One region of the Oceanobacillus phoenicis genome, then DNA from elsewhere that is predicted to be linked to it. Evidence: riboswitches for the same ligand, from Rfam matches in the RefSeq annotation. Region 1 holds a riboswitch; each other region holds the start of a gene.
What was found. Region 1 has a riboswitch for S-adenosylmethionine ahead of ABC346_RS19490 (homocysteine S-methyltransferase family protein). Riboswitches for the same ligand answer to the same signal wherever they lie in the genome.

Region 1 (3,208 bases):
TAGTGACATCTCTGCTTCTTCAGATAAAATCTTTGCCGCTTCTTCCGGATTATCTATTGTCCACTCTCTTGCTTTTTCATACGCACCAATCACAACATCAACATAATCTGGATACTCTTCTGCAAAATCCTTTCTTACATTTAAAAAACCATAGGTGTTAAATTCTTTATTTCGATAAAATAAGTTTGCATCAGATTCTAATTCTGCTCTAGCCATATGTGGATCTAACCCCGCCCATGCATCAACAGAACCTTTCGACAAAGCAACCGCACCGTCTCCATGTTGTAAATTTACAATTTCTAAGTCATTTGCTGATAATCCAGCTTCATTTAAAGCTCTTAGTAGAAAAATATATGGATCCGTTCCTAACGTGGCAGCGACTTTTTTTCCTTTTAATTCTTCTACAGATTGTATCCCCGACTCATTATTAGCAACCAACGCTGTCCACTCTGGTTGAGAATAAATATATATATTTTGAATTGGAGAACCCTTGGATTTCGAAACAAGTGCCGCAGATCCTGCCGATGAACCAAAATCAATGCTATCACTTGTTAAAAATTCTAAAGCCTTATTACTACCCTGACTTAGAACCCACTCCACACCTATTCCTTCATTTTCTAAAGCTTCTTCTAACCATCCTTGTTCTTTTAAAACAAGGCTTGTTGGTGAATAATAGGCATAATCTAAGCGGATCTTATCAGGCTTTCCTTCTGCAGAACTTGAATCTGATCCACATGCTGCTAATACACTAATTATTAATATAATTAGAGCTACACTCATTAACTTCCTTTTCATTAATTTCTCCTCCTTTTCATTATTTAAATAAAACTACTTGGTTTTATACTAAAGCTGCTAACAAAATAAATAGAATAGGAGATTTACTATGCCTTAAATCGATAGCCTACATTATGCTCTTTTAATGTTTTATCTTTCCCAAATAAGAAATGCTTCTCCATATCAGGAGAATAAGGAGAGTTAATGGTCTCCTTACCAACCGCCTCTGAAACAGCTCTAAGCATTGCTGGAGATGCTCCACAACATAATCCAATATAATTGACACCAATCCCTTTTGCTTCTTTTGCCCACTCAGCTAGTTCATAACGGTTATGGTAAAGCGGATCTAAAGCAGTAGGAAAAGTTGTTTCCGTAGGCAAATGGCAACTGCAACCACCATCTGGTAAATTAAAAAATGTCGGATGCTCATTTGATGTACGATATGGAATGGGCAAAGCTCCTACATAACCGGTTACATGATTTCTAATCTTGGCTATATAAGGTTGCATCGTGTCTGGACCTCGGAAACAGTTCATTCCAACTACAAGTGCTCCTTTTTCTGATAGAATCTTACAAGACTCCTCTACCGTGTAGCCATCTCTTAAAATATTTTCTCCCATTAATCCCAGTGTAATGACTGCTGGCAAGTCTTTTTTCAATATTTCTTCCAACGCGATTTCTGCTTCTTCATGATAATAAAATGTTTCTCCATTAATAAAATCAACGTCTTCCTCTTTACTCCACTGAGCCATTTCAGCGAACATCTCTCTTACTTGATTTTTGCTCGATTCATCATCAGGGTCAAAGATATTTGTATTAGAAATATTTCCTGCCACTAATGCCTCCTCCACAGGATGCTCTTTCGCTACTTCTTTTGCTAAACGAATAGCACTTCTATTCAAAGGTTCTAATAGATCTTCCTTTCCGATAATGCGCATTTTTTCTCGATGTGCATTATATGTAAATGCTAAAACAACATCAGAGCCAGCATTCATAAAATCACGATATGTTTGTTTTAACGCATCCGGGTTCGCAAGGGCAACTTCAGGTACAAATGAACCTGCCTGTAGATACCCTCTCCTCTCTAATTCAAATAAATACCCTTCCCCTGCTATTACGGTACCTTCTTGCAAACGTCTTTTTAAACTACGTTTCATTAAAATCTCCTCCTCAATTATTTTTACAAACAAAAAACCCCTCTTCTAAAAGTAAGAAGAAAGGTAAGCATACATTGTTCTTCTTATCTTTAAGGCATGTAAGCCTATTGGAATTAGCACCATACCCATGTAAGGCTGGTTGCTGAGACTTCATCGGGCCAATCCCTCCGTCTCTCTTGATAAGTCTAACTTTATTAAATTTTTTAAAAATTAACTTTTTAACATCTTAAATGATAACCATAAAATAATCAATAGGAAATTTAAATTATTCATTTATTATTTTTTAAAGAATTATTTTGTCTAATGTTTCAACAATAGCAATGAGTTGGACTTGATTGAAATGGAAGACGGTGACTCCTGCTCAGAATAACCTAGCTTAATATATGGCAAATACGAAAGAAAATCAAGAATTATTAGTGCATAGAATATGTTTATTACCAAATCATAAGCGATTTACAGGAATTTTAGTAAATAGAGCACACTAGGAAAAGGGTTTTCTCTTCCTAGTATGTTAGAGCAGTGTCTTCTAAATAAGCGAGTCATCGGCATTGGAAATAAAAACAGCACAATATCCATATTTCATAAAAATAACTTATTTCATTTGTTATACTATAATTAACCTTTATACTTAGGAGTGCTAAAAATGTATGAGTTAAAAACAAAAGAAACAGAAGACAGTGTTATTCAATTCATCGAAAGTGTGGATCATCTTCAAAAAAAAGAAGATGCTTATAAACTATTAGATATATTTACCGATTCGACTGAGTATCAAGCAAAGATGTGGGGAACAAGTATTATTGGTTTTGGAAAATACAAATATAAATACGCTTCCGGCCACTCCGGAGAATTTTTAATGGTAGGATACTCTCCCAGAAAATCAAAAATTAGTCTCTATCTTGCAACAGATATTGTTCAAGATAGTGAATTAATGACAGCTTTAGGTAAATATACTACCGGCAAATCATGTGTTTATATTAACAAACTCAGCGATATTAATCTTGATGTTTTACGTCGATTAATTAAACAATCACTCAGCCATATCAATTCAACATATCCTGTTACTGAAAAATAACTTAGCACTGTTCGATTAATAGTGCCATCCCTTGTCCGCCACCAGCACATAAAGTAGCTATGCCATATTGCTGTTTTCTTTTCATTAATTCATAGATTAATGTTGTTATAATTCGTGTTCCTGTAGCACCGACCGGATGACCTAACGCAATTGCCCCTCCATTGACATTTACTTTTTCATGATCCAAACCTAGTTCGCGGATGAC
Region 2 (3,208 bases), 2.6 Mb from region 1:
TATTGGAGGAGTCAAGCTCCCGAGCATCTGTGTTGAATCATAACCTTCATGAATAACTGACGTTTCCATATGTTTATATGACTTTTTCATCATCACAATCCCCCTCTTTTATTAATAGTAAGACTTAAATCAGCTGATTTTTTCACCCACTGACGATTAATCCGACTTAGCAGGGTGTTTAACCCCAGTTTCACAGTTCAATAATGATAATTCTCTATTTCTTGCTTTAAGAGTTTTACAGACAATTCCTCACCATGACAAACATGTCAATTCTATAATAAAGTATTTACCACATTTATGAAAGCGTTTTCTTTATGGCGAATTCAAATAATTGATTCCTTTCAAAAATCCATCTATTATTATATGAAACTCAATGTACTTACAGAAAGAAGGATAATTATGGGGAATAAATCATTACAGCAAGGGATGATTCTTGCATTTAGTGCTTATTTACTTTGGGGCTTCCTGCCAATCTATTGGAAACAACTTGACACCATTGAAGCAGGAACTATTCTTGCGCATCGCATTATCTGGAGTTGTGTATTTATGCTTTTGCTTGTTGTACTGTCTGGCAAATGGCGGTCTTTTTTACATTCGATAAAGCATATTAGGAAGGAACGAAAAAAAATCATTGCTATTACCGCAGCTTCGGTTGTCATTACATTAAATTGGTTTTTGTTTATATTCGCTGTCAATGGTGGGCATGTTCTGCAAGCTAGTTTGGGATACTATATTAATCCTATTCTAAGCATATTATTGGGATTAATCATTTTAAAAGAACCGTCAACCAAATCGCAAATATTCTCTTTTATCCTTGCTGGTGTGGCTGTAGTTTATCTTACATTAGGGTATGGAATATTCCCGTGGATATCGATATTTTTAGCAGCTTCTTTCGCCATTTATGGTTTCATCAAGAAGACGCTAGATCTCAGTGCCATGTTTGGGCTTACATTAGAAACACTTGTTATGACACCATTTGCACTATTATATATATGGTTCGCTCCTCAAGCACAAGGATTCTCATTAAATCCTATTTTAACTTTAGAAAACCTGTTTTTAATAGGTGGTGGCATTGTTACTGCTATCCCTTTACTACTATTTTCTGCTGGGGCAAGAAGAATACCACTTGCTTCTGTTGGATTCTTACAGTATGTTGCACCGACTGTGATGTTCTTTCTTGGCGTATTTCTATATAAGGAATCTTTTACTACACACCATATGATTACATTTTTATTTATTTGGATAGCATTAGCAATCTATATGTATAGCTTATATAAACAATTACCTCGTAAACAACGGAAAAAGACATTAACTACATGAATATTTATATAATTATAAATTTACTGTTGACAATCAACAAGTAAACAGGATATACTTTTAACAATTTAATAAGCAAATCTCTTATCAAGAGTGGTGGAGGGAATAGGCCCTGTGAAACCCGGCAACCTGTGGCAATTTTGCTATTGAAAGGTGCTAAATCCTACAGACTTATCGTCTGGAAGATAAGAGGAGGTTCGGTTTTTTAAACAGACAAAGTCCTCTTCTTATGAAGGGGGCTTTTTTTAATCCTTCTCTTCTTACTTTAAAAATAATAATTTCAAGGAGGAAATACGATGTCTAAATTTCAATCATTACAATCAGAAACTATCTTACTTCATGGAGGTCAAGAACCAGATCCATCAACTGGATCACGCGCAGTTCCAATCTATCAAACTACATCCTATGTGTTTCGAGACACTGAGCATGCGCAAAATTTATTTGGTTTAGCGGAACCCGGCAATATTTATTCACGAATTATGAATCCAACCGTAGATGCTTTTGAACAACGCATTACACAACTTGAGGATGGTATCGGTGCTGTTGCTACATCATCCGGTATGGCTGCAATTACGTTAGCTATTCTTAATATTGCTGGTTCTGGAGATGAAATTGTTTCTGATAGTAACTTATACGGAGGTACATTTAATCTATTTGCTAATACCCTTCCGCGTTACGGAATCAATGTAAAATTTGTGGATGGTACAGATCCCCAAGCCATTGAAGATGCTATTACGGATAAGACAAAAGCCGTTTTTGGTGAAATTATAACGAACCCTAGCCTCTATGTATTTGATGTCGAAAAAGTTGCCGAAGTAGCACATAAGCACGGGGTACCGTTAATCATTGATAATACCTTTGCTACACCATATGTAACAAAACCGTTAACTTGGGGTGCAGATATTGTTGTTCATTCCGCAACAAAATGGATTGGCGGCCATGGAACAACCATTGGTGGTGTTGTCGTCGATAGTGGTCGCTTTGATTGGAATAACGAACGTTTTCCAGACTTTGTAAAACCTGATGAAAGTTACAATGGATTAAAATACGTTGACCTTGGAGCGGAGGCATATATTACAAAACTTCGAGTGCAGTTATTACGTGATATTGGAGCATCCCTTAGCCCACAAAATGCCTTTTTGCTACTGCAAGGATTAGAAACATTACACTTACGCATTAAACGACATACGGATAATGCATTGCAATTAGCAAATTATTTACAAGAACATCCAGCTGTCGAATGGGTGAATTATCCAGGGTTAGAGGAGCATCCATCTCACGAACTGGCAGGTAAATATTTAAAACAAAGCTTCGGATCGATTATTACTTTCGGAATTTCTGGTGGAAGAGAAGCAGGTCGAACATTAATAGATAATGTTTCATTATGGTCGCATGTTGCCAATGTAGGAGATGCCAAATCTCTCATTATTCACCCGGCTTCTACCACACACCAACAATTAAATGAGGATGACTTAGCATTAAGTGGCGTAACAGAAGAATTAGTACGATTATCTGTAGGTCTAGAGTCTATCGACGATATCATCGCTGATCTTGATCAAGCAATCGAGAAAGCGACTGGTAAATCACGTACAAATAAACCGTCTCAAGAGGAAGTTGCAGTACAATGGTTACTTCAGTCTCCATTTGATCGTAGTAATGGAGTACGGAAAAAAATAATTGCTACAATTCACGTAGACCAAGATCAACAAGCACCTCTGAGAAAACTAGGATATGAAATATTGCCGGTAACATCATTAAGTGAACTAAGTACAGAAGTTGATGCTATCTGGATTGATGAGACAGTACACTCTCTCGAAGGAACTGTTCCGTCAAATACGATTGTATTTGCATCGGATAGCCAGTCCTCTCAACTAAAAGATAACATTGTAAT
Region 3 (3,208 bases), 1.7 Mb from region 1:
ACGATCAGCGATGAGAGACTCTCTCCAATTCCTACCTAATGTAATAAATACATTCTCGTACTTCCCTATCTAATATATTTCCTTCTTCCAACCCAGGTAATGTTATATTAGAATTCAATTGCACATATCTCCTTTTTGTTTGGTTTAGTAGTTTAAACAACGATAACTAAAATAGGAGATTGCGTGTTTTTTATAAATTAAATTTTTCCCTTACCCCAACAATTATTTTAAAGCCATAAAGAAAAACTATCACCTATAAAGATGATAGTTTTTCTTTATGCATTTATTTAGTTAAAGCAATAAGTTCTTCCGTTTTGTCTGTTTTTTCCCACGGGAATAAAATATCTTTTCGGCCAAAATGACCATATGCTGCAGTGTTTTTAAAGATAGGTTTTCTTAAATCAAGCATTCGAATAATACCTGCTGGACGAAGATCAAACAATTCACGAACGGCTTCTACCAAACGGTCTTCACTTACTTTCCCGGTTCCGAATGTATTAACTGCAATGGATACTGGTTGTGCCACACCAATCGCATAAGCTAACTGAACTTCACAAGATTTCGCAAGTCCTGCTGCTACAATATTCTTAGCAACATAGCGTGCAGCATATGCTGCAGAACGGTCTACTTTTGTAGCATCTTTACCACTAAAAGCACCTCCACCATGTCTAGCATACCCGCCATATGTGTCTACAATAATCTTTCTTCCGGTTAGGCCAACATCGCCTTGAGGACCTCCAATTACAAATCGACCAGTTGGGTTTATAAAGTATTTCGTTTTATCATCTAATAATTCATTAGGCACAACTGCTTGAATTACTTTTTCAACCGTATCTCTTTCAATTTGTTCATTTTGAATTTCTGAATGATGTTGCGTAGATATTACAATTGTATCTATACGTACAGGTTTGTCATTCTCATCATATTCAACCGTTACTTGTGTTTTACCATCTGGACGAAGATAATCCAGAATACCTTCTTTTCTAACATCCGCTAATCTTTTAGACAATTGATGTGCTAATGAAATTGGTAAAGGCATTAATTCTTCCGTTTCATCGCAAGCATAACCAAACATAAGCCCCTGGTCGCCAGCACCTATAGCATCAATTTCCTCTTCACTCATTTTTCCTTGTCTTGCTTCAAGTGCTTGGTTGACACCTCCAGCGATATCCGCAGATTGTTCATCAATAGCAGTTAATACCGCACATGTTTCAAAATCAAAGCCATATTTAGCACGTGTATACCCAATATTTTTCACTGTTTCACGTACAAGTGCAGGTATATCCACATAAGTAGATGTAGAAATTTCTCCTGATACAAGAACGAGTCCTGTAGTCACTGTCGTCTCACATGCAACCCTCGCATTCGGGTCTTTCTTTAAAATTTCATCTAAAATAGCATCTGATATTTGGTCAGACATTTTATCTGGATGCCCTTCAGTTACTGACTCTGAAGTAAATAAACGTCGATTTGCAGCCATAAGGCTAAACTCTCCTTTAATTATGTTGTTACGGATCTCTTTCTAACTTCTATCCTATTCAAAGTGCCAATAAAAGCACCTCGTCCTTACAAAAACGCGGTACCAAAAAATATAGATGAAAACAAAAAAACCTTCCCTTCATAACATGAGGAAAGGAAGAATTATGGCCTTTCGCTCTTATTGTTCAAGGAATTATATCCTTGCATCAGGTTAGCACCTTTTCACCATTGTGATGGTTGCTGGGCTTCATCGGGGCTGTCCCTCCACCAACTCTGAATAAGAGTATCCGTTCATGGTTAACATTAACGAAAGGTGAGTTATCTGTCAACTAATATAGGTCCTGTCACATCAAAAATAATAATGCATAAAATAAATCTCAATAATAGTATGGACTATTGTTTTTAATGTGTTATACTAATAATCAGATTTAGTAATAAGGTTCGTTAAGTAATTTAAACTACTATCACTAATAGTAAGGAGATTATACCATGAAAACCGTTGATAAATCTTATATGAAAGAACTTCAAACCAATCACGTTCACCATAATTTATCAGTAGCTCAACTCGTTGAAAAAATTCTGTACAGACAAGAAGGAATACTTACATCTACCGGAGCAATACGTGCCACAACAGGAACATACACTGGTCGATCTCCAGAAGATAAGTTTATTGTGAAAGATGAAGTTTCTGATCAACAAGTCAACTGGGGTAAAATTAATAAGCCTATTCAAGAAGAAGTATTTAATCAACTATTAACTAAAGTGATCACATATTTAAATGAGAAACAAGAAATATTTAAATTTCAAGGGTTCGCTGGATCTGACCACACCTATAGACTTCCTATTCAAGTTATTAATGAATATGCTTGGCATAATTTATTTTCTAGACAACTATTCATTAATCCAACAGAAGAGGAATTAGCCAAACATCAAGCAGAATTTACAGTTATTTCAGCTCCTGGATTTAAGGCTGATCCAGCTATTGATGGAACAAATTCGGAAACATTTATTTTGATTTCTTTCAAAAAAAGAATTGTACTTATTGGCGGTACGGAATATGCTGGGGAAATTAAAAAGTCAATTTTTTCGGTGATGAATTATCTATTACCTCAGCAAGATGTACTTTCCATGCACTGCTCTGCTAATGTTGGTCAAGAAGGTGACGTTGCCTTATTTTTTGGTTTATCAGGTACGGGGAAAACTACGTTATCCGCAGATCCTTATCGAAAACTAATAGGTGATGACGAACATGGTTGGAGTCCTAATGGCGTATTCAATATTGAAGGGGGATGTTATGCAAAATGCATCAATCTCTCAGAGGAAAAGGAGCCACAAATTTATAATGCGATTCGATATGGCTCGGTCTTAGAGAATGTCATTTTAGATGATAATAGCAGAGAACCAGATTACGATGATACATCGTTAACGGAGAACACCCGTGCTGCTTATCCTTTGGAAAATATAGATAACATTATTGATCCTAGTGTTGCAGGACATCCAAATACAATTATTTTCTTAACTGCCGATGCATCTGGAACGTTACCTCCAATCAGTAAGCTAACAAAAGAACAAGCGATGTATCATTTTCTAAGCGGATATACAAGCAAATTAGCGGGTACAGAACGTGGAATAACAGAACCAACAGCAACTTTCTCTGCTTGCTTTGGATCACCGTTCCTACCATTGGCTCCTTCTACTTATGCCGAAATGTTGGGGAAGAAAATTGACA
Region 4 (3,208 bases), 2.8 Mb from region 1:
TGATTACGGTGACGAGCATAACGCTGCCGTCGAATCGCTGATAGCCATATGTCATCGCGATATGTCCAAGACCACCGCCACCAACTGTACCTGCTACAGCAGAGAAGTCGATTAACGAAATAGATACAAATGTAAGTCCTAGAATTAATGGTCCTAGCGCTTCGGGAATTAATACAGTGGAAATAATTTTTACTGGACTGGCACCCATTGCTTTAGCAGCTTCGATAACTCCAGGGTCGATGCTAACGAGATTATTTTCTACTACTCTAGCAATTGTAAAACTAGCAACAATTGTCATCGGGAAGATTGCGGCAGCAGTTCCTATTGTCGTGCCAATGACGAGTCTGGTAACTTGTGAGATTGCTACTAGAAAAATGATAAATGGGATAGGACGAATGATATTAATAATAAAGTTCAATACGTTAAAGATAATCTTGTTTTCTAATATGTTGTTTTCACGTGTCACAAATAGTAATAAACCCATGCATATACCTAGAATGGAACCAAAAAATAAAGTTGCGGTGACCATGAGCAATGTTTCTCCGGTTGCCTCTACAATTCGTGGCCAAAATGTACTCCAATCAACTCCCATGTGTATACACCTCCTCCATATCAACAATCGTTTCTAATTCATGAATAACTTGTTGAACTTGCTGTTCGTCTCCTCCAAAAGAGACAATGAGATTTCCAAATAATTTTTCCTGTAGTTCCCGGACAGATCCATATACGATATTAAAGTCGATGTTATGTTTCCGCGTTATACTCGATAAGATAGGGTCAGTGGCTCTTTCGCCTTTAAATAAAACACGATAAAGATTACCTCCACCAGCTTCCGTCCATTCTTTTAGCACCTTCTCAGATGGAAGTTCTTGTTGTACTGAACGAATAAATCGTTTAGTTGTTTCGTGAGAAGGGTTTGTAAAGGTATCAAACACGTTCCCATGCTCAATGACTTTGCCTTCTTCCATAACAGCCACTTTGTCACATATCGATTGAATAACTCCCATTTCATGGGTGATAAGTAGAATGGTTATACTTAAATCTCGATTTACTCTTTTTAATAATTTCAAGATATCCGATGTTGTATTTGGATCTAAAGCAGAGGTTGCTTCATCACATATTAAAATATCGGGGGATGTGGCGAGAGCTCTTGCAATACCAACGCGTTGCTTTTGGCCACCTGATAACTGATCTGGGTAATCTTTTGCTTTATCGGATAAACCGACGAATTGTAGTAGTTCAGAAACCCTTTTGTTTACTTCACTTTTTGATGTACCCGCAAGTTTAAGCGGGTATGCAATATTTCCAGCGACTGTCCGTGATTGGAATAAATTGAAGTTTTGAAAGATCATTCCTATATTTCTTCTGCGCTCCCGTAATTGCTTGGCGGATAATTTACCAACATCTGTTCCTTGGATATGTACCGATCCCTCGGTGGGCCGTTCGAGCATATTTACTAATCGAAGCAAAGTGCTTTTTCCGGCGCCGCTGAATCCGATGATTCCATAAATATCTCCTTTCTCAATCGTTAGAGAGACTTCTTTTACAGCCTCCACTTTTCTTTTTCCAAGTGTGAATGTTTTAGTTACATTCTGAAATTCAATCATGTCTTAACCCCTCACCAAATGATAAAATAAAAAATCCCTCTTTTCTTGAAAGACAAGAAAAGAGGGATTCTAAACCATATGTATAGATGTAGAAGCCATCATTTCTCATCTTCCAAATGCTAATTGCATTTGCAGGAATTGGCACAGTATTCTTTAACAAAAGAATCCGCTGCCGAGATGTCATAGGGCCTGATCCCTCAATCTCTCTAGATAAGAAAAAACGTAAAATATTTAGTTGTTATATTGAAAGTAATTCTAGAGGATAAATTAAATTAAGTCAATATGGTTTTAAAAATAAAATTATTCTGATAAATATTCCGAGTATAGCAAATGTGAACTTATACTAATCATCTTCACTCCGGAGTCTTGCATAAATACCATTTGTCCGATTTAAATCAAGCTTTAGTCCAGCATATGGATTTGCATGTAAATTTTCTTTAATCCATTCTCGTAGAGCGGAAATAATATGTTTTGTTACAATTTCTTGTTTGCCGAATACAGTGGTTATTTCTGCAGAGAAACCGGAATAATCATCATAAAAAAGTTCAACTTTAACTTCACCTGGCTCGATTTCTCGTTGTCGAGCAATATATATACATACAGCAAGAATGATATCTTCTTCGGGAATGATTAGCTTCGTCACTTCCAAAGCTCCTCTTCTTTTTGATGTTGATTTTGTAGTAATAACTTCTCTGCAAACTTCCTCATCATCTAAGCTCCCTTTTCTATGAAGTCGGTCACCTTATTTTACTATAATTATGTCAAATTTATGAAGTGAAACGATTTATTAGTAATAGAAAATATTTTCTGATTAGTATATACGATTCACCGATTTATTCCTGCACAGCGCTTTCCATAATAGAGAAAGTAGCTTGATTACAGTTAATTCCTGCCATACGACCAAATGGAAGTGTTGCTTTTGGTTCACTATGCCCGAAACTTACATTATAAAGAACAGGTAGTGTGGATAGACCATTTTCTTTTAATACATTTGTAATAACTTGTTTATATTCTTCGTAATAGGTTTCTCCATGCGGTTTTGCAAAGATAATTCCATTCGCACTTTGAAGTATGCCCTGTGTAGCATAATTTTGTAACCAACGAGCGAGAAGATCCGGTTTCGGTTCTTCCTCAGAAGTTTCAATAAATAATATGGTATCTTTCCAGTGTTCGATTTCTGGCCAAAGCTTCGTCCCTTTTATACTTTCCAAGGAGTCAATACATCCACCAATTAAACGTCCTTGTATAATACCTTCTCCTTGTAGAATCTCATACGGTTTATTAGGGTAGGTCGTTCGCTTCGTGTCTTTATTTTTAATATCCCATTCTAGGAAATCACTTGTCCAACGCTCAGGTGGTTCGATATCTCCAATTACTTCGTTCGAGAATAATGTTTTATGGATATGTTTGATAGTGAACGGATCCATTTCTACATTCTCAGCGAAATCAACCATGATAGATGGTCCATAAAAGGAGGATATTCCTGCTTTATAACAGAAGAAATGAGATATAGTTGTATCCGAATACCCTAAGAATATTTTAGGATTTTTGTGAATCACATCGAAATCAATATATGGTAATAGACGAATACTATCGTCACC

Region 2: another riboswitch for S-adenosylmethionine. It lies ahead of ABC346_RS06600 (O-acetylhomoserine aminocarboxypropyltransferase/cysteine synthase family protein); the one in region 1 lies ahead of ABC346_RS19490 (homocysteine S-methyltransferase family protein).
Region 3: another riboswitch for S-adenosylmethionine. It lies ahead of metK (methionine adenosyltransferase); the one in region 1 lies ahead of ABC346_RS19490 (homocysteine S-methyltransferase family protein).
Region 4: another riboswitch for S-adenosylmethionine. It lies ahead of ABC346_RS05945 (methionine ABC transporter ATP-binding protein); the one in region 1 lies ahead of ABC346_RS19490 (homocysteine S-methyltransferase family protein).

The regions. Positions count from the first base shown of each region.
Region 1 covers NZ_JBDFME010000001.1:3,888,856-3,892,063, forward strand. Annotated here, with positions in the region: gene ABC346_RS19485 (aliphatic sulfonate ABC transporter substrate-binding protein) at 1-795, opposite strand, end outside; gene ABC346_RS19490 (homocysteine S-methyltransferase family protein) at 882-1,931, opposite strand; SAM riboswitch class I at 2,012-2,117, opposite strand; gene ABC346_RS19495 (DUF1801 domain-containing protein) at 2,575-3,003, shown strand; gene ABC346_RS19500 (thiolase family protein) at 3,005-3,208, opposite strand, start outside.
Region 2 covers NZ_JBDFME010000001.1:1,249,590-1,252,797, reverse strand. Annotated here, with positions in the region: gene megL (methionine gamma-lyase) at 1-90, opposite strand, end outside; gene rarD (EamA family transporter RarD) at 400-1,320, shown strand; SAM riboswitch class I at 1,399-1,509, shown strand; gene ABC346_RS06600 (O-acetylhomoserine aminocarboxypropyltransferase/cysteine synthase family protein) at 1,614-3,208, shown strand, end outside.
Region 3 covers NZ_JBDFME010000001.1:2,168,085-2,171,292, reverse strand. Annotated here, with positions in the region: partial or broken gene ABC346_RS10760 (transposase) at 1-15, opposite strand, end outside; gene metK (methionine adenosyltransferase) at 284-1,480, opposite strand; SAM riboswitch class I at 1,655-1,763, opposite strand; gene pckA (phosphoenolpyruvate carboxykinase (ATP)) at 1,969-3,208, shown strand, end outside.
Region 4 covers NZ_JBDFME010000001.1:1,109,255-1,112,462, forward strand. Annotated here, with positions in the region: gene ABC346_RS05940 (methionine ABC transporter permease) at 1-592, opposite strand, end outside; gene ABC346_RS05945 (methionine ABC transporter ATP-binding protein) at 582-1,607, opposite strand; SAM riboswitch class I at 1,710-1,824, opposite strand; gene ABC346_RS05950 (YxcD family protein) at 1,951-2,250, opposite strand; gene ABC346_RS05955 (S66 family peptidase) at 2,441-3,208, opposite strand, start outside.